Regions from separate parts of the Lacisediminihabitans sp. genome, predicted to be linked through region 1. Evidence: predicted binding sites of a transcription regulator. Region 1 holds the regulator's gene; each other region holds the start of a gene.
What was found. Region 1 encodes HspR, which represses chaperone genes until heat shock. Its sites were predicted from a motif close to AAGTTGAGTCNNNNNGACTCAACTT; they were not measured.
Positions count from the first base shown of each region.

Region 1 (3,269 bases):
GCCGCCCCGTGAGCGCCCGGGAAGGTCAGTCTCTGTGACAATCGATCACAGCAAGTTTCAGCAGGGAGGCGCCCATGGCCAGCCAGGACTGGTTCGATAAGGACTTCTACGCCGTGCTCGGCGTGTCCAAGGACGTCTCGGCGGCCGATCTCAAGAAGACGTACCGCAAGCTCGCCCGCAAGTACCACCCGGACTCGAACCCGGGGGATGCTGCGGCCGAGGCGAAGTTCAAGGAGATCAGCGAGGCGCACTCGGTGCTCGGCGACCCGGAGCAGCGCAAGGAGTACGACCAGATGCGCGCGATGGGCCCCGGGCGGCCGCGCTTCACGTCCGGAGGGTCCGGCCAGGCCGGCGGCTTCGAGGACGTGTTCGGCGGCATGTTCGGGCAGGGCGCGCAGCGAGGCGCGTACACGCCGAGCGGCGCCGGAGCCGGCGGCTTCGACGACATCTTCGGCGGCCTGTTCGGCGGCGGCACATTCGGCCAGTCGAGCGGCGGCTTCCGCGGGGCGGCCGGGCCGACCAAGGGTCGGGACCTCGCCGCGAGCACCACCCTCGACTTCGTCACGGCCATCAACGGCGACACGGTGAAGCTGCAGCCGGCGGAGGGCAAGCCGATCAGCGTCAAGATCCCGGCCGGCGTGAGCGACGGCCAGAAGATCCGTCTCAAGGGCAAGGGTGAATCGAGCCACGACGGCGGCGCCCCTGGCGACCTCGTTCTCACGATCACCGTGCGGCGGCATCCGGTGTTCGAGCGCGACGGACTCAACCTGCGGGTGGATGTGCCGGTCACCTTCACCGAGGCGACGCTCGGCGCGACGATCGAGGTTCCCACTCTCGGCGCGGAACCCGTGAAGCTGCGGGTCGCCCCCGGTACCCCGAGTGGCCGCGTGCTGCGCGTGAAGGGCCGTGGAGTCACCTCCACGAAGGGCGTCGGCGACCTGCTCGCCACGGTGCAGGTGGCCGTTCCGGCCCACCTCACCGCCGAGGCGCGCGAGGCGCTCGAGAATTTCGCCGCGCTTCAGCCGGCGGAGAACCCGCGCGCCGAGCTCATCGACAAGGCGAGGAGGGGCTGACCGTGGAGTCGACGGACCCGGTGTTCGCGATCGCGATCGCCGCGGAGCTCGCGGGGATGCACCCGCAGACGCTGCGCCAGTACGATCGGCTCGAATTGGTGATCCCGCAGCGCACGTCTGGGCAGTCCCGGCGGTATTCCATGCGCGACATCGACCAGCTGCGCGAGATCGCGAGACTCGGCGCCGAGGGAGTGAGCCTCGAGGGCATCCGGCGCGTGCTTCAACTCGAAAACCAGGTCGCCGCCCTCAGCCGTCGTGTTCGTGAGCTCGAGCACGCCCTCGCCGACGAGATGATCTCGCGCCCGGGGCAGCGGGTGTTCGCCGCCGGCGAGTCGGGGGATGTCGTGTCGATCAAGGCGGGAACGCGCGCCCGTCGAAACACCCAGGTGGTGGTGTGGCGGCCACTCGGCCATGACTGATTCGCCCCCGTTCCCCCCGCACGACCAGCCGAACGAAGGAATCCGCACCATGTCCGACTCGTCTCCGTACCAGGCCGCCTACGCGCCGCGTGCCATCCGCCCCCCGCTCACCGCGGAAGCCAGACGGGGAACGGTGATCGCCGGGGCTATCGGATTCGTGCTGCTCGGCCTCGGCTACGCGATGGTCGCCCTGCCCATCGCCCTCGCGCTGCTCGTGGCGTTCCTTTCCCTGATCGTGCGCTGGGCCAGCGCCTCGTCCGACACCTCGAACGCCGGATTCGACCGGTTCGTCTCCGGGCTCGACCCCGCCCCGTGGATCCTGCCGCTCGTGCTGGTCGTGGTGGTCGGCGTCGTGCTGATGATCGCCGCCGTCGTCGTGAGCGCGCGCGTGCTCGCCGCGCACCACGTGCGCCGACCGTGGGCGGTCACCTGGGCCGGGGCGGGAATCGCCGTCGTGGCCTCGTGGTTCGTCTCGGACATCCTGGGTTTCTTCACCCGCCTCGTGGTGGTCGGGTCGTCGTGGGGTTCGCCGTCCTGGGGCCAGGGCGTACTCGCCTTCGTCGTCGTCTCGGCGGTCATCAGCCTCGCCTCCAACGCCGCGATCGGCTGGCTCAGCTGGTGGTGGATGGCGTACGCCATGCGCCCGGCGGCCCCCGTCGCATCCAGCACCCCGGTCGCTACCAATGCCTGACAACGACGCTCCGCAGTTCGATCTGGCCCGGCTGCGCCGCTGGCCAGACGTGGAGGCGCCCAACCTGTTCGCGGTGGACGCGAGCGACCGGCTCATCCTCGATGAGGCGTCCGACGCGATCGCCGCCGCCGCACCCGGCACCGTCGTCGTGATCAACGACCACTACGGGGCCCTCGCGATCGGTGCCGCGGCGAACCTCGGAGCCACGGGCGTGCGGGTGTTCCAGGACGCCCTCGTGGGGGAGGCGGCGCTCGCCGCGAACGCCCGGGGGGTCACGACCGAGCTGACCAGCCTGCCGCTCGGCGAGTCCCTGCTCTCCGGTGCGGCCGTCGTGCTGCTGCAGGTGCCGCGCTCGCTCGCCGAGCTCGACGAGATCGCGAGCGAGATCGCCCGCTGGGCAGACCCGTCCGTTGTGGTCTTCGCCGGGGGACGCATCAAGCACCTGTCCCTGACCATGAACGCGGTGCTCACGAAGCACTTCGGCCGACTGGATGTCTCGCTCGCGCGGCAGAAGTCCCGGGTGTTGATCGCCCGCGAGCCGCTCAGCGCCGAATCCAACTTCCCCGTGCGCGAATACAACCAGGAGCTCGGGCTCTGGGTGTGCGCGCACGGCGCGGTCTTCGCCGGGGCGAAGCTCGACCTCGGCACCCGGCTGCTGCTCTCGGTGCTCGACGACGCGCTTCCCGCGGCAGCCACGGCCATCGATCTCGGCAGCGGCACGGGCATTCTCGCGGTCTCGCTCGCGCGATCACGCCCGGACATCTCGGTGATCGCCACCGACCAGTCCGCGGCGGCGGTGGCATCCTCGCTCGCCACCGTGGAGGCCAACGGTCTCGCCGACCGGGTCTCGGTGGTGCGCGACGACGGGCTGAAGTCCCAACCGGACTCGAGCGCCGACCTGATCGTGCTGAACCCTCCCTTCCACGTGGGGGCGACCGTGCACACCGGTCTCGCCGACCGCCTGTTCCGGGATGCCGCCCGCGTGCTTCGGCCCGGCGGCGAACTCTGGACCGTCTACAACTCGCACCTCGACTATCGGCCGACTCTGCAGTCGGTGATCGGTTCCACCCGCGAGGTGGTGCGCAA
Region 1 is NZ_JAYSJZ010000080.1:21,356-24,624, reverse strand. It holds gene ACHZD8_RS12650 (DnaJ C-terminal domain-containing protein) at 75-1,073, shown strand; gene ACHZD8_RS12645 (heat shock protein transcriptional repressor HspR) at 1,076-1,492, shown strand; gene ACHZD8_RS12640 (hypothetical protein) at 1,542-2,183, shown strand; gene ACHZD8_RS12635 (class I SAM-dependent methyltransferase) at 2,176-3,269, shown strand, end outside.

Region 2 (3,269 bases), on a different contig from region 1:
CCGCGGTGAACCAGCAGATGAGGTTCGACGAGGGAATCGCCGCGGCGCACCGGATGGTGGAGGCCGGCTGGCTGGGCACCGTCACCTCGTTCACCCTCACCGTGAACGTCTTCACCGACTGGGCGCAGTGGGAGTGGGCGAAGGAGATGGAGCGCCTCGAGATCATGGTGCACTCGATCCACTACCACGACGCGGTGCGCTGGTTCATGGGCGAGCCGTCGTCGGTCTACGCCGTGGCCGGCCGCACGCCCGGCCAGTATCCGGTCGGCGAGACCCGCACGGCGAGCAGTTACACCTTCCCGGAGGGGAGCTCCGCTCTGGTCTCGGCCAACCACATGAACCTCGGCGGCGACAACTCGGCGGAGTTTCGAATCGAGGGAACCGGGGGCGCCATCCGCGGGACTCTCGGGCTCATGTACGACTACCCGAACGGACGTCCGGACACCCTCGAGGTGACCAGCACCGTCGTGCCGACCGACGGGTGGGTGCCGTACCCGGTGACCCAGCGCTGGTTTCCGCACGCCTTCATCGGGTCGATGGGGTCGGTGCTCGAAGCGATCGCGACCGGCTCGACTCCGCGCAGTGCGGTGAGCGACAACGTGAAGACGATCGAACTCGTGGACGCCCTCTACCGGTCGATGGGCGCCAACGAGGTCGTGCACTTCGACCGCTGAGGGGCGCGATTTCGCGCTCGGGCGGCATTCGTAGTAGACAGGCGGGGTCATGGTCAAGCTCAGCGATGTCGCCGCGCTCGCCGGGGTCTCCCCGGCGGCGGTGTCGCGGGTGCTCTCGGGCGATACGACGCTGCGGGTCTCGGCGGGCACGCGGCAACGGGTGATGGACGCGGCGCAGCAGCTGGACTACGTGCCGAACCACGCCGCCCGCTCCCTGCGCACCTCCCGAACGAGCACCATCGCCCTCGTGGTGCCGGATGTCACCAGCGCCGTGTTCGCCGAGCTCGCGAGAGGGGCGGAGCACGAGGCGGCTCCCCGAGGCCTCGCGATCGTGCTCGCCCGGGCCGAACGCCTGCAGGACGACAGGGACTGGCTGCGCCGGCTGGTGGGGGAGGGCCGCATCGATGGGGTGATCCTGCAACTGCCCGATGGCACGCCGCCGGCCGATCTGGACTCGCTCGTCGTGCAGGACACCCCGATTGTGGTGATCAACTCGGTGGACGACGGGCCCCTCAGCACCATCGTGCTCGATGACGCGGCCGGAATCCGCCTGGCGGTGGAACACCTGCGGCACCTCGGCCACACGCGAATCGGCCTGGTCGGGGGTCTGGCCGGCAGCGCGACCGGCGCCCGTCGCGAGGCGGCCTTCCGTGTGGCCATGGCCGACGCGGGGCTGCCGACGGAGGAGGCGTGGATGACGCGGCTCGGCTACGCGGGCACCGACGGACGCGCCGCCGCGGTTCGGCTTCTCGAGAGCCCCACGCTGCCGACCGCCCTCGTGGTCGCCAACCTCAACGCGGCCCTCGGGGTGCTCGCCGAGATCCACGACCGAGACCTGCGAGTGCCGGGGGACATCTCGATCGTGGCGATGCACGACGTCTGGTACGCGGATGCCACCTGGCCGCCCATCACCACGGTGAAAATGCCGCTGAGCGACCTGGGCGCCGCGGCCGTCACCGCCCTCGCGGACAGTGACTCCGGGGTGACACATACGGTGCTCGCGTCGCCGGCGCCACAACTCGTCGTACGCCGATCGACGGCGGCCCCGCGCGCCGGCGGCTAGCCCCGGCGCGGGCCGCTCACCGCGGTACGGCCTCCGGCCCCGAGAAGCCACTGCCCCGATTTTTCAGCATTTTTTGAGCTTGTCGGCCTTGAGACCGGCTTCCCTCTGATGTTAGAAAATTAGTGGGTTGAGTCACTCGGACTCACGTTTCTAGAAAGGGGAATCCTCATCATGGCTATGTCTTTTGATCCTTTCAACGAACTGGATCGCCTCGCCTCGGCTCTGCTGCAGTCGAACCGAGGGCAGCGGCTCATGCCCGTAGACCTCTACCAGGACGGCGGGCAGTACATCCTCAACGCCGACCTGCCGGGAGTCGACCCGGGGTCCGTCGATGTCGACGTCGACGGCCAGCTGCTCACCATTCGAGCGCAGCGCACCGAACCGACATCGGACGGCGCGAAGTTCCTCGCCAGGGAACGGCCGTACGGATCGTACTGGCGGCAGTTCACCCTGGGGGACGGCGTCGATGTCGAGCGGATCAGCGCCCACTACGACAATGGCGTGCTCAGCGTGGTGATCCCGGTCAGCGAGAAGGCGAAGCCGAGGAAGATCGAGGTCGGCTCCCGGGCGAACGCGCAGGAGCAGATGACGATCTCGTCCTGAACCGGCCAGCCGAAGCATCAGTGAGGGGAGGTGTGGCGACATGACCATCGCGAACTTCGCGTCGCCGCCGGTGGATGAGGAGCGGGTCCTGGCCTGGCTGGACGACCAGGACCTGGTCGATCTGGTGTTCTTCGAACTCGTGAGCACGATCCGACCCTCAGTAGTGAGCACCGGCATGCTCGCGCTCCCTCCGCTGCGGAATTCGACCGCGGGGCCCTACCGCTCGCCAGGAGCGGCGGGTGCCGGCTCCGGGGGCGACTGTTGGGCCTGGGAGAGATCGCCGCCGACGTCTGGTCTCGGGCGCTGGCCTCGGGCACCGGTCTCGGCCGATTCCTAGCGGGCTCGGATCCATGGCCGGCTCAGATTCATAGCCAGCTCAGATTCATAGCCAGCTCAGAGGCTCCGGTTGCACGATGGTGTTTTCCGACTTTCCGATGCGGCGTTGCCTCGGCCACCGAGGCGAGGAGCCTGTAATGAAGAGACCGCAGGAGAGACCGTCGGACGCGACCCGGTCGGGGCAGCCCGACCGGGGCGCGCTTCGCAACGGGATGCCGTACCTCCGTGCCGGGTCGGGCAGCCCCCTCGTGTACCTCCCCGGTATCGCCGGCGGCAATCGCCCGGCCAACGCCCTGGGTCGGCGGATCCAGGGCGGCCAGATCGCCCTGCTGGCGCGCCATCACGAGGTGTGGTGGATCGGCCATCGCCCCGGGCTGCCGCCGGATTCCGACATCGCCGCGGTGGCCGCGGAGTACGCGGACGCCCTTCGGCATCGATTCGGCTCTGCCGTCGACGTGATCGGTGTCTCGACGGGCGGGAGCATCGCGCTGCAGCTGGCCGCCGACCATCCTGAGGTGGTCAATCGTCTGGTGGTGGTGTCATCCGCCTACCGCCTCGGCCCGAGCGGTCGTCTCGCCCAGCAGCGCACGGGC
Region 2 is NZ_JAYSJZ010000064.1:65,147-68,415, reverse strand. It holds gene ACHZD8_RS09285 (Gfo/Idh/MocA family protein) at 1-674, shown strand, start outside; gene ACHZD8_RS09280 (LacI family DNA-binding transcriptional regulator) at 724-1,737, shown strand; gene ACHZD8_RS09275 (Hsp20/alpha crystallin family protein) at 1,909-2,340, shown strand; gene ACHZD8_RS09270 (hypothetical protein) at 2,381-2,677, shown strand; gene ACHZD8_RS09265 (alpha/beta fold hydrolase) at 2,814-3,269, shown strand, end outside.
Region 2: a site for HspR is predicted at 1,862-1,886, ahead of ACHZD8_RS09275 (Hsp20/alpha crystallin family protein). Genes of this name have one in related genera too.

Region 3 (3,269 bases), on a different contig from region 1:
ACCAGGAACGCGCCGACAGCCGCGGAGACATTCACCTGCTGGGCGACGCCGGCCACGAGCATCGTGAGACCGAGCACCCCGAGCAGCAGTGACTCGGGATGGTGGGCGGCGAACAGCCGCGAGATGATCTTGCCGTGGCGAAGCGCCACGTAGAGAATCACCACCACCACGAGCACGGCCACCACGAGGGCGGTCGCACCGGCGAGGAATCCGGCGCCGATCACGAGCGCCGAGAGCACGGGCAGGTAGAACGCCATCGCGAGGTCCTCGATCACGAGGATGGAGAGGATGGTTGGGGTCTCCCGGTTGCCGAGCCGGCGCAGGTCGCGCAGAACCTTGGCGATCACGCCGGAGGACGACACCCAGGTGATGCCGGCCAGCGCGACCGCGGCGATCGGACCCCAGCCCAGGATGAGCGCGCAGGCCGCGCCGGGCAGGGCGTTGAGCACGGCATCCAGGATGCCCGCGAGCCTCGACCGTTTGAGGCTCGTGATCAGCTCGGTCGGCGAGTACTCGAGGCCGAGCATCGCCAGCAACAGGATCACGCCGAGCTCGCTGCCGAAGCGGAAGAACTCGTTGCCGGCGTCGAGCGGTGCGAAGCCGCCGACCCCGAAGGCGAGCCCCGCGATGAGGTAGAGCGGAATCGCGGAGATGCCGATCTTGTCGGCGAGCCGGGAAAGCAGGCTCAGTCCCAGCAGTACGGCCCCGACTTCGATGAGGAGCAGGGCGGCGTCATGCATGGGTGATGGGTGCCTTTCAGCCGTCGGTGAGCACGCGGGCGAGCGCGTCGAGGCCCGGCCTGGTGCCCACGGCGATGATGGTGTCGCCGGCCTGCAGGGCTGAATCGGGGGTGGGGGAGGGGATCACGTCCGCGCCGCGCACGATGGCGACGATCGAGGTGTGCGTTCTGGTGCGAGCCCTGGTGGCACCGAGCACCTCTCCCGCGTAGGGGGATCCGGCCGAGATGAGCAGCTGTTCGGTGAAGAGGCCGGCGGCCTGCTCCCGGATGCCGGCGAGCTGGCCCAGCATGAGCGAGGCGCCGAGCACGTCGGCGAGGGCGGCCGCCTCGTCGTCGGTGAGCGCGATGGAGTCGATGGCCTCGTCCGGGTCGTCGACACCGAACAGCGCGAGCTCCCGCTCACCCGACCGATGGGAGACGACGCCGATGCGTCTGCCCTTCTTGGTGATCACGTCATGACGCGTGCCGATGCCCGGCAGATCGACCTTCTCGACTCGTACACTCACGCGGCAACCCTAACAGGGCGCTCCACAGCCGGTCCGCGAGTCCGGGACGGCGGCGTATCGCTGAGGGCGGAATCCGAAGGGTCGATTCGGCTGGCACTCTCGATGTCCGAGTGCTAATTCGGACCTAGTTGAGTCACACCGACTCAAGTTTAAGGACTCACAAGGAGTTTGACTGTGACTGCGATTCTCTACCCCAACCGCCCCCTTTACACCGCCCGCACCGCCACCCGCTCGATCCCGCTGGATCTCTACCGCGACGGCGACAACTACATCGTGACGGCCGACCTGCCCGGGATCGACCCGACCACGGTGGACATCGACGTCGACGGTCAGCTGCTCAGCATCCGGGCCGAGCGCACCGCCCCCGCCGGCGACAACGTCACCTGGCTGTCGCGCGAGCGCCAGGCCGGCTCGTTCCTGCGTCAGCTCACGCTCGGCCGCAACATCGACACCGAGAAGATCGCGGCCCGGTACGACAACGGAGTTCTCAACCTGACCCTTCCGGTGAGCGAGAAGGCGCGCGCTCGCAAGATCGAGATCAGCAATGGCTCGGTGGCCCCGACGGAGGCCGCCGAGGTCCCGGCCGCCTAGCCGAAGGCACCACGATCGACACGGGAATGGCCCGGAGCACACGCTCCGGGCCATTCCTCGTCGTGCAGGTCTCACCCGGGTTGTGCGATCACGAGATCGTGGCGGCACCCGCCAGGGCGACCCGGCGGTCGTTCTCGACGAGACTTCCGCTCACGCCGAGCGCGCCGATCACGACACCGCCCTGAATGAGGGGCACCCCGCCCGGGAACGTGATGAGGCCGCCGTTCGAGACCTCGATGTTGTACAGCGGCCCACCGGGCTGGGAGAGTTCGCCGATGGCGCCGCTCTCCATGTCGAAGAGCCGCGCAGTGCGCGCCTTCTTGATGGAGACGCCGCGGCGACTGCCGCCTGGGCCTGCTGCCCAGGCAGCATTGGGTGTCACGACTCGGTTCGGTCTGTGAACGTGAGCGAGGTCCTCGTGTCCCACGCTGACGCTGCTGTGACTGCAAACACCGCTACAGGCCTCGGCGGTGTGGGCCCTTGCCCGGCAGACTCCAGTTGTGCAGGACAGCTTGTGCAGGACGGCTTGGGCAAGACGGCCCGGGCAACACAGTTTTAGCGGGACACACAGGGGTGTGGCGACCCGGACGGTCCCGGTCTGCAGGACGCTCCCGTCGGTTCTGAACAAATGGTCCTCGCTCTCCGCTCGCGCCGTCCTGCACAACCCGTCCTGCACAACGGGAGTCTGTGGGGTGGGCACCCCTGGACGCCGGAACGGTCCTGAACAACCCGTCCTGCACAACGGGAGTCCGCGCGGTGTGTGCCCGTGGACGGCGGCAGCGTCCTGCACAAGGCGTGCCAGGCAGTACACCTAGGCGTTCGAGACCGGCCCGCCGGTCGGATCCTGGGCGGATTCGTCAGCGAGCCTCGCCCCGCCCACCGGCAGCCCGGCCCAGAAACGAGCGTCCAGCCGTCCTGTGGCGAACCGATCAGCTCGACCACCCCGGTGTTGCCGAGCTCGTTCGTGCCCGCGAAGCTGGGCGGCACGTTCTGTGCCCGAGCCGCCGTCCACACCCTGATCGCCGCCCCGTGGCTGAACACCGCGGCCGTGTCGGACTCCGCGGCCGCGATCTCGATGTCAGCGTCGAAGCGGCGGAAGAAGGAATGCCCGTCCGCCGCGCCCGGCATCGTCACGTCCAGGTCGCCGGTGCCCCACGCGAAGATCGTGTCCAGGTAGGCCCGAACGGAGTCCCGATCGCTTCGCCCCTCGAGCGCCCCGGCCTCGATCTCGTGCAGGCCGCGTCCCACGCGCACCTCCAGTCCACGGTCGAGCGAGAGCGGCTCTGCGGTGAGCTGGGTGCGAACCAGTGTCGACGCGAAGATGGCATCGATCGACTCGAAGCGCATCGCATCCGGGATCACCGCCGCCTGGCGCGCGCCGAGGTCGGTGAGCCCGGGCCCGGGGCTCGCGGTGTCGAGCTGCCCGAGCACAT
Region 3 is NZ_JAYSJZ010000079.1:37,141-40,409, forward strand. It holds gene ACHZD8_RS12510 (cation:proton antiporter) at 1-740, opposite strand, end outside; gene ACHZD8_RS12515 (cation:proton antiporter regulatory subunit) at 757-1,245, opposite strand; gene ACHZD8_RS12520 (Hsp20/alpha crystallin family protein) at 1,420-1,836, shown strand; gene ACHZD8_RS12525 (heme-binding protein) at 1,925-2,218, opposite strand; gene ACHZD8_RS12530 (histidine phosphatase family protein) at 2,392-3,269, opposite strand, start outside.
Region 3: a site for HspR is predicted at 1,371-1,395, ahead of ACHZD8_RS12520 (Hsp20/alpha crystallin family protein). Genes of this name have one in related genera too.